2 regions of the Exiguobacterium sp. s40 genome follow, and region 2 is predicted to be linked to the other one. Evidence: riboswitches for the same ligand, from Rfam matches in the RefSeq annotation. Region 2 holds a riboswitch; the other holds the start of a gene.

Region 1 (4,433 bases), on a different contig from region 2:
GATGACACCGGCCCGAAAGTATTCATATGGTGAGCGCGAGATGACCCGTGAGTCAACGATGACCCGTTCGATGACGACGCGGAACATGTCGTAGCGGTCGTAGCTCCCGTCCTCCTGATAGACGACGCTGAGCGGTGTGAACGCCGCACAGTTCGAGGCGAGCGTTGGGACGACGATGAGCGGGACGTTCCGTTGATAGGCGACGAGTTTGGCCGTATCGACGAGCTTGCCGCCTCCGACGGCGATTAACACGTCGGCGTCCAACGGTTTGAGCCGTTTGACTTCCGAGTCCGTGCACTCCCCGCTGAACCTTGTTGCCGGATAGTCCGCGATGGCCGGAAAGATGGCTCGGACGACGTCATACCCGTTCTGACCGCGCAGGACGTGGGCACGTCGGCCGTCGACTAAGTCATCAAGACGGTCAAGCGCGTCATCGGCGTGGTCATATTCAAGGACGGCCTGACGAATCATGCGCGCACCTCCTCATAGGCGGCAAACAACCGCTCGATTCGTTCGACGGCCTCGTCAATCTTCGGTTCCGGTGAGACGAGACCGAAGCGGACGTATCCGTTCCCTTCCGAACCGAAGAAATAGCCCGGGGTGACGGCGACACCGGCTTCATGCAGCAGTTTCCGCGAGAACGACTTGGCATCACCCTCAGGCACTTTTGCCCAGACGAAGAACGAGCCTTCCGGCGGTTCGACGGCCCAGCCGGCCCGGTTCAACCCGTCGATCAGGCGATCACGCCGTGCCTCGTACAGTCGTGCCAAGTCATCGCGAATGGTACGGGGCGCCTCGAGCGCAGCGACAGCCGCCGCCTGGATGGCCGAGAACACGCTGACGTGGACGTGGTCCTGATACGTGTTGATCGCCTCGATGATGTCCGCGTTCCCGACGGCGAAGGCGACGCGCCAACCGGACATGTTGAACGCTTTCGACATCGTATATACCTCGATGCCGACTTCTTTCGCCCCTTCCGCCTGCAGAAAGCTAGGCGGGACGTGGCCATCGAATCCGATGCTGCCGTATGCGAAATCGTGGACGACCATCAAGTCCCGCTCCCGGGCGAAACGGACGGTATCGTCAAAGAAAGCGGGTGAGGCGACGGCTCCGGTCGGATTGCTCGGGTAGTTCAAATACATGAGTCTTGCATCTTGCGTATCGAGCGTCTCATAGTCTGGCAAGAAGCCGTTCTCTTCCCGGAGGACGAGGTCACGGACGACGGCACCGGCGAGGCGTGCCCCCGAGATGTAATCAGGATAGCCGGGATTCGGTAGCAAAATCCCGTCGCCAGGTTCGAGTACGCATTGCGGCAACGTGATGAGACCAGATTTTGAGCCGATGAGAATCGCTACTTCTGTCTCGGGATCAAGTTCGACTCCATACTCATTCAAATAGAACGTCGCCACTGCTTGCTTCAGGCGGGCCTGACCGCGGAACGGACCGTATTGATGGGTCGAGGCGTCGAGGAGCGCCGTCTGAAGCGCGTCACAGATTGGCTCAGGCGTAGGCAGGTCAGGCGTCCCTTGTCCGAGTCGGATGATGTCGCGGCCGGCTTGTTCGAGTTCGGCCACCTCGTTCGCGAGTCCGACGAAATGTTGAGATGGTAACGTTTTAAGTAGATGTGAGCGTCTGTCAGTCATGAATAGTCCTCCTATGCAAAAAACACCCCTTTCCGCGGAAAGGGGTGTCGAGATACGGACGTATTCAAACAACCACCTTTCCATCTCTCAAGGTCACCTTGCTGGAATTAGCACAGTATTGAATCAATCTGTTGCTGAAGCTTCATCGGGCCAGTCCCTCCGCTTCTCTTGATAGAAAGTGTTTTATATGCGATTTGTCTTTTTGTAATATGTCACTTAGTTAACCAAACGTTACCAATCTTGTCAATCCTTTTTTGAAATGAGCATGTCCTCTTGAATCCCGATAAAAAAACGTTCATAGTGAAAGTAAACGTTATTTTACAAAATTTAAAACATGAGGGGATGGACCTTTGGAATTAAAACCGTCAATTGATTTGGAAGTTGAGCGTGATCGGCCTGATCCTGCTCGTGCTCTGGAAAGTCATCAGCGAACCGGATACGATTTCGCAGATGATGCATTATACGTTCCAGTTGCTGACGCCGATTATTATGGGAATCGCCATCGCGCTGCTCCTGAATACCGTCCTGTCCTATATAGAAGAACGGTTTCAACTAAAACGATATCAAGGCTTGCTGATCGTCTATATCATCTTTATCGGGATTCTCGTCATCTCTGCGGTGACGCTGTTCCCACGCATTTATTCGAGCCTCGCCTCACTCATCGAAGAGCTCCCGTTCTACATCCGACAGATCGACGGGTTCCTCGCCCAGTTGAACACGTACTTGAAAGAGTACAACGCGACGATCGCCCAAGCTATCGATTTCAGCCGCTTCGAGGAACGTTACTCGGGCTGGGTCGAGACCGCCGTCTTGTCGTCGGTCAGCTACGTGTCGAGCTTCACGATGACCCTCATCAACTTCTTGATTGGGATCGTCATCTCGATCTATCTGTTGAAAGACAAAGAGATTTTTGCCCGCATGTTCAAGCGTCTGTTGTATGCGATGTTCCCGGTCGCGTCGGCTAAGACGACGATCGACATTTTTCAAGAGATGGATTACATCTTCAAACGCTATATCATCGGGAAGTCGCTCGACTGCCTCATCATCGGGGTGCTGGCCGTCGCCGGTCTGTTGATCATCGGGGCACCTTACGCGCTTCTACTCGGCATCATCGTCGGCGTCTTGAATTTTATCCCGTACGTCGGTCCGCTGCTCGGGATGATTCCGGCGTTCATCATTACCTACTTCAATGACCCGTTCACGGAGCTCATCGTCCTCTTGTTCATCTTCTTGTTGCAACAATTCGACGGACTCTGGCTCGGCCCGAAGATTCTCGGCGACAGCGTTGGCATCACCCCGTTTTGGGTCATCACGTCGATCATCATCGGGGGTAGCCTGTTCGGTCTCGTCGGGATGTTCATCAGTGTCCCGGTCACGGCGATGATTCAAGTCGTGTTCTCTCGGTTGATCGACTACCGGCTCAGCCGAAAGAATTTGAACGAATTATTATGACACATTGACGATTTAGGTTGACACATTTCACGGAAATATCATAATCTTGAAGAGAAGACAGTCCAATGCAGAGAGGAGAGGTACCGATGTCAGTCATTCAACGCTCGCACGTCCAAGTCCATATTGACCGGCAGGCGCCTCTCCGTGATTTGAATCCGTGATGTCGCCTGCCTTCCGAGGCATGCCTAAGATCTTAGGGACGCGTATGCCTTTGAGCATGCTGCGTCCCTTTTCTTATTCTATCAACTAAAGCAGGTGACCTTAATGATTCAATCACTCAAACAGCTCGACCGTAACATTTGGATCCGCTTCCTCGGAGAGACGATCACGGGTGTCATGATGTTCATGATCGCACCGTTCCTCGTCCTCTACTATAGCGACAAGCTCGACAGTTATATCCAGGTCGGGGTCATCATGGCGACCGGACCGATCATGGCGCTCATCGGATCGGTCGTCGGTGGACGGCTCGCAGACCTGTATGGCCGCAAACCGATCATGATGGCTGCCATTCTTGGCGACGCCCTCGCCCTCGTCGGTTTCGCCTTCGCCGAAACGTTTTGGCCGCTCCTTCTCTTGAACGCCATGCTCGGTTTGACGAACTCATTGTTCCACCCGGCCGCAAGCGCGATGGTAGCCGATGTGACCGAGCCCGAACAGATGAACGAGGCGTTCGGGCTGTTGCGGATGGGGCACAATATCGGAGCTGCATTCGGCCCGCTCCTCGGGAGTGCCGTCCTCTTTATCGACCGGCAGTATATCTTCTACTCGGCCGCTCTCGTCTTCGTCTTGTACGCACTCGTCCTCGGTCGCTTCATCCGGGAGTCACTCCCAGAGACGACCGATGTCGACACGCCGTCGAACCGGGATGTCCTGCGCGTGTTTTACAATGACAAGGTGTTCCTCGTGTTCATCTTTGCCGGTGTCTTCATCTCGATGGGCTTCTCGCTCATCGAGAGCATGCTGCCCCTCTTCTTGAGAGAGTCGATGCCATCGTACACCGATCGTGAGAACCCGTTCGCCTATATGCTCGCCTTGAACGGCATCATGGTCGTGTTGTTCCAGTTCCCGATCGCTTCGAAACTCGGCCGCAAGTCGTTCGGCAACGTCATGCTCGCCGGGGCGACCATCTTCGGGGTCGGCATGATTCTGATCGCCGTCATGCCGCGTCTCCTCTATTCACTCGGGACACCGTACCTCGTTCTCGTCAGCGTCTTGCTCGCGGTGTACGCCTTCTATACGCTCGGCGAGATGATCATGTCCCCGGTCCAACAGACGTTCATCGCCTTGATCGCTCCGGAGAATATGCGCGGTGCCTACAACGGGGCCGCCAGCATCCAA
Region 2 (4,433 bases):
CGCCTTGATGATCTCTTGGCCGGTAAAGACGACTTCGCCGGTGGCGGCATGGAGCTCGGAGATGACATTATTGTCGACCGTATGGACGTGGAGCGAACAAGTCGCATCCGTCCGATTGAACACTTCGACGTGGAGCAACGTCTCAGCGGATGGTTTTCCCGTTTGTTCTCCAATCAAGCGTCCGGCCGCGTCGACGTGAACAAAGTCGTCCGGCGTTCGTTTCCGTTTATCGCGTCCGCTCGCCGTGACGAGAAATTCGAGCGGGTCGTCGGACACGCGAATCGCCAAATTCCCACTCGTTCCGGGGAACCAGTCGCGGGCGGCGAGTTCGTCTTTAATGTCGGCCAGTTCGAGCCAACGTGCTGTGAGGCTCATATGGCCACCTCCTTCAAATGATGAGTGATGTCGTCGAACGTCTCGAATGAGGCGTAACGGATGCCTGCTGCTTCACAGAGCGTGATGAGTTGCCCGCGGGCATAGACAAAGTCGGCACGCTTCGCGACCTCGAAATCGGTCACCGAGTCACCGATGATGATTAAGCGGTCGGCGGGATTGACGATGCGACGAGCGAGCGTCGGTTTGCAACAACCGCAATCGTTCGTACATTGTTCGTCGCAAGCGTGCGGCCAAGCGACGGTTACCGTCTCAGCGGAGAAGTCGGCGACGTTGCAGTAGATGTGTTCGGGATCGACGTGACCTTCTAAAATCGGATGGACGAAAAAATCCATCCCGCCGCTGACGACGTCAAACTTCCAACCGTTTGCCCGAACTTGTTCTAAAAATGACGGGAACCCTTGACGGAGCGTGATTCGCTCCAACAAATAATCACGGTAAGCCGGGGCATCTGCGCTCGGCAATAGTTGAAACATTTGACCGACCCCGGAGCGAATCGAGATCCGTTGCTCGAGGACCGCATCTTTCAACTCGACCCAAGCGGGCGGGGCGAACGCCTTCATCAGCGCGATAATATTGTCTTCCGCCGTGATCGTCCCGTCGAAGTCGCAGAGGATATGGACCGTCATCGTGACGCCCACGCCTTTAACGCGGTATCGAGTTCGTTCGTCTGTCCTTCGGTTTGACCGAGGGCGTGAGTGATGGCTTGGCGGAAAGCGCGAGCCCCAGCGGCTGCGCCGTCCGGGTGTCCATGAATGCCACCGCCGGCGTTGATGACGACATCAGTCCCGTAATCACGAATGATCTCAGCGACGAGTCCCGGATGAATCCCGGCGGACGGGACCGGTAAAATCGGTTTCGACCAATGCGGTTCGGCGCTCAGGTCACGAATCGCGAACGCCTCGTCCCGCGGTGTCGCGAGCGAACCGTACGGAGATGGGAAGAGCGTCAAATCGGCCCCGGCGAGACGTGGGAGTTTACCGAGTAAGAGCGAATGACTGATGGACCCGGTCAAGGCGCCGGCAAAGGCCGGGTGAGCTAAAATCGGCACACGGATGTCTGGGTCGTTCGCAAGTTCGCGCAGTGCGTCAAGACCGTACGTATAGACGTTGAATAGGAGCGCCGTCGCACCGGCCTCAATCAGCCGGAGCGCCTGGTCGCGAAGACCGAAAACGGGACCGCTCAGCGTGATGGCGTAGAGGACACGCTTCCCGGTCGCCTCAAAGTGCGCTTGAATGACGGCCGCTCCGATCCGGGCCCGTTCGAGCGACGGCGTGAGCGGATTGTCGTATAAAATTTCGTCGTCTTTGACGATATCGATGCCGCCGGCGAACTGATCGCGGAGTTGCTGCTCGAGAAACGCGAGGTCACGCCCGATGACGCCTTTGAAGATGCTCATGACGAGCGGACGGTCATGGACACCGAGCAACTCGCGAATCCCGTCGACGCCGAACTTGGCGCCTTTGAAATGAGGGGCGAGCGTTTCGGGCAACGTCACATCGATTAACCGAATCGAATCGTCGAGGGATAGTTTCCCGAACGTCGTCGTCAAGATGGATGAAAAGTCAGGGCTGACATTATGTAACGGATAGCGGATCGTGAACCGGCTCGTCGTCTCCGTATGGGTGGTCGATACGACCTCACCCCGGTACGCCTGTAACTGCTCTTGCTCTAAATGACGTAGCTCGGTCCATGTGCCGACGGTCAGCTCGAGGGCGATTTTGTCGGCAATACTTGCGACCGCATCCGTCCGTTTGATTTCATATGTGGCAGTGATACTCATATGGTTCCTCCTTCCAGGCAAACAAAAAATGACCCCATGCCGAGGCAAGAGGTCATCATAAAAAATGAACTCTTATCTCTCAGCTTTCGCTGCAAGAATTAGCACCGTGCCATCTCTGGTCGGTTGCTGCGACATCATCGGGCTCGTCCCTCCGTCTGCTCTTGATAAGAATGTGATTTGAAGTTGTGAAATTTAATTGAATTTTTACACAGATTCGTCGCGTCGTCAATTCCTTTTTTTCCAAAAAAAATATTTCGTGGAATTGTTTCCATATATGCACAAAAAAAGACGAAGTGGCACGGGGAAAATGACGTTGACAATTGTGACGTCGAGTCCGTAATATTCATCACATAAGTTCACCGAATCGAATAAACCACTCTTATCGCGAGTTGGCAGAGGGAATTGGCCCGATGACGCCGCAGCAACCGACCACTAGGCACGGTGCTACATCCACCAGACGAATGTCTGACAGATGAGAGGAACAACCATTTTGGCTGTGCCTCTTTCTCGCGGAGAAAGGGGCTTTTTTTGTGGGCAACGTACAGGAAGGGGAAAACATCATGTCATATCAACCATTTACAGAACAGACCGTCGTCGAGCACGTCCGTCAATTAGGATACTTGCAAGACGGAATCGCCGAGTGTGAGGAAATCGGGGACGGCAATTTGAATCTCGTGTTTCGGATTCGCCAAGGCGAACAGCGCCTAATCGTCAAACAGGCGCTCCCATACGCTAAAGTCGTCGGTGAGAGCTGGCCGCTTACACTCGAACGGGCATGGATTGAACAGTTGGCACTCCGTGAGTTTGCGAACGTGGCGCCGCGTTTCGTCCCGGACGTCCTCGGTAGCGACCGGACGCTCGCCTACACGATTTTAGAAGATCTGTCTGATTATGAGATTGTCCGCACCGGTTATTTGAAAGGGGAGAGCTATCCGGAACTCGCGCGTCATGTCGGTGAATTTTTAGGCGAGACGCTGTTCGCGACGTCGGATTATGCGGCCGGCCCGATCGCGAAGAAGCGGATTGAACGTGACTATTACAACCCGGAACTGTGTGACATCACCGAGAAGCTCATCTTCACCGACCCGTTCAAAGACGCGGAGTCGAACAACATCGAGGCGGCGCTTCGAGAAGATGTCGAACGCCTCTGGCAAGACCAGGCGCTCAAGGTCGAGGTGACGAAACTGAAAGTCGGATTTATCACGAAACATGAGGCGCTTCTGCACGGTGACCTACATACAGGCAGCATCTTCGCGACCCAACAAGAGACGAAAATCATCGATCCAGAGTTCGCATTTTACGGACCGTTCGGCTTTGATTTGGGCCAAATTATCGCCCATTTGACGCTGTCGACGTTCCATGACCCGCTCAAACGCTTCGAACGTTTCACGGACGTCTTGACGGTGTGGGAGACGTTCGAGAAGACGTTCCGGGCCAACTTTGAGCGCGCTGTCGAGCCGTTCAATACGGACGGTTTCGTCGACGAATTGTTGCGGACAATCTTCAGCGACACGATCGGCTATGCCGGTTGCGAACTCATTCGCCGTGCCGTCGGACTCGCCGGTGTCGCCGATCTCGAGACGTTGCCGGAAGCGACGCGGCTCGAACGAAAACGTGACGCACTCGCTCTCGGGACGGCGCTCATTAAAGAACGCCACAGCGTCGAATCGATTGACGACTTGGTGACGCTTTTGTCGGGGGTGCGCGTATGAAGGTCCAAAATATCCGTTTCCATCCGCAGACGGACGAACTCATCGTATTAGATCAGACGTTGTTGCCGCATGAAGAGCGGTACGTGACAATCGAAACGCTCGAACAGGCCGAACATGCCATCGAGACGCTTCAAGTCCGGGGCGCCCCGGCCATCGCTTACTTTGGGGCGTTCGTCCTCGCCAAAGAGGCGGGCCGGTTAGTTGACGATCCGGACTTCACGCGTCGGCTCGACCTCGTCGGACGCCGCTTGATCGCGACCCGGCCGACGGCGGTCAATCTGCAAAATGTGATCGAGTCGCTCCTTGATTTAAATGTCGGGGACGACTTTGAAGCGATTGCCGAGGAAATCAAACGACGCGCTATCGCGTTGTATGACCGGGACGTCGATACGTATCGGGCCATCGGTGAGCATGCACTGACGGTGTTACCGGCCGGGGGGAACGTGTTGACGATCTGCAACGCCGGTGCCATTGCGACATCGCGATACGGCACAGCGCTCGCGCCGTTTTACGTCGGAAAAGAACAGTGCGTATCTTTCAACGTC

The links. A riboswitch is a leader RNA that binds a small molecule or an ion and turns the genes downstream of it on or off. The one in region 2 is predicted to bind S-adenosylmethionine.
Region 1: it holds a riboswitch for S-adenosylmethionine, as region 2 does, so the genes downstream of both, KNP02_RS06715 (aminotransferase class I/II-fold pyridoxal phosphate-dependent enzyme) here and mtnK (S-methyl-5-thioribose kinase) in region 2, are expected to answer to the same signal.

Annotation. Positions count from the first base shown of each region.
Region 1 covers NZ_JACSLC010000005.1:163,136-167,568, reverse strand. The annotation lists gene KNP02_RS06720 (iron-containing alcohol dehydrogenase family protein) at 1-471, opposite strand, end outside; gene KNP02_RS06715 (aminotransferase class I/II-fold pyridoxal phosphate-dependent enzyme) at 468-1,643, opposite strand; SAM riboswitch class I at 1,721-1,821, opposite strand; gene KNP02_RS06710 (AI-2E family transporter) at 2,031-3,095, shown strand; gene KNP02_RS06705 (MDR family MFS transporter) at 3,360-4,433, shown strand, end outside.
Region 2 covers NZ_JACSLC010000003.1:270,983-275,415, reverse strand. The annotation lists gene KNP02_RS04595 (methylthioribulose 1-phosphate dehydratase) at 1-375, opposite strand, end outside; gene KNP02_RS04590 (2-hydroxy-3-keto-5-methylthiopentenyl-1-phosphate phosphatase) at 372-1,022, opposite strand; gene KNP02_RS04585 (2,3-diketo-5-methylthiopentyl-1-phosphate enolase) at 1,019-2,176, opposite strand; SAM riboswitch class I at 2,246-2,347, opposite strand; SAM riboswitch class I at 2,553-2,655, shown strand; gene mtnK (S-methyl-5-thioribose kinase) at 2,737-3,888, shown strand; gene mtnA (S-methyl-5-thioribose-1-phosphate isomerase) at 3,885-4,433, shown strand, end outside.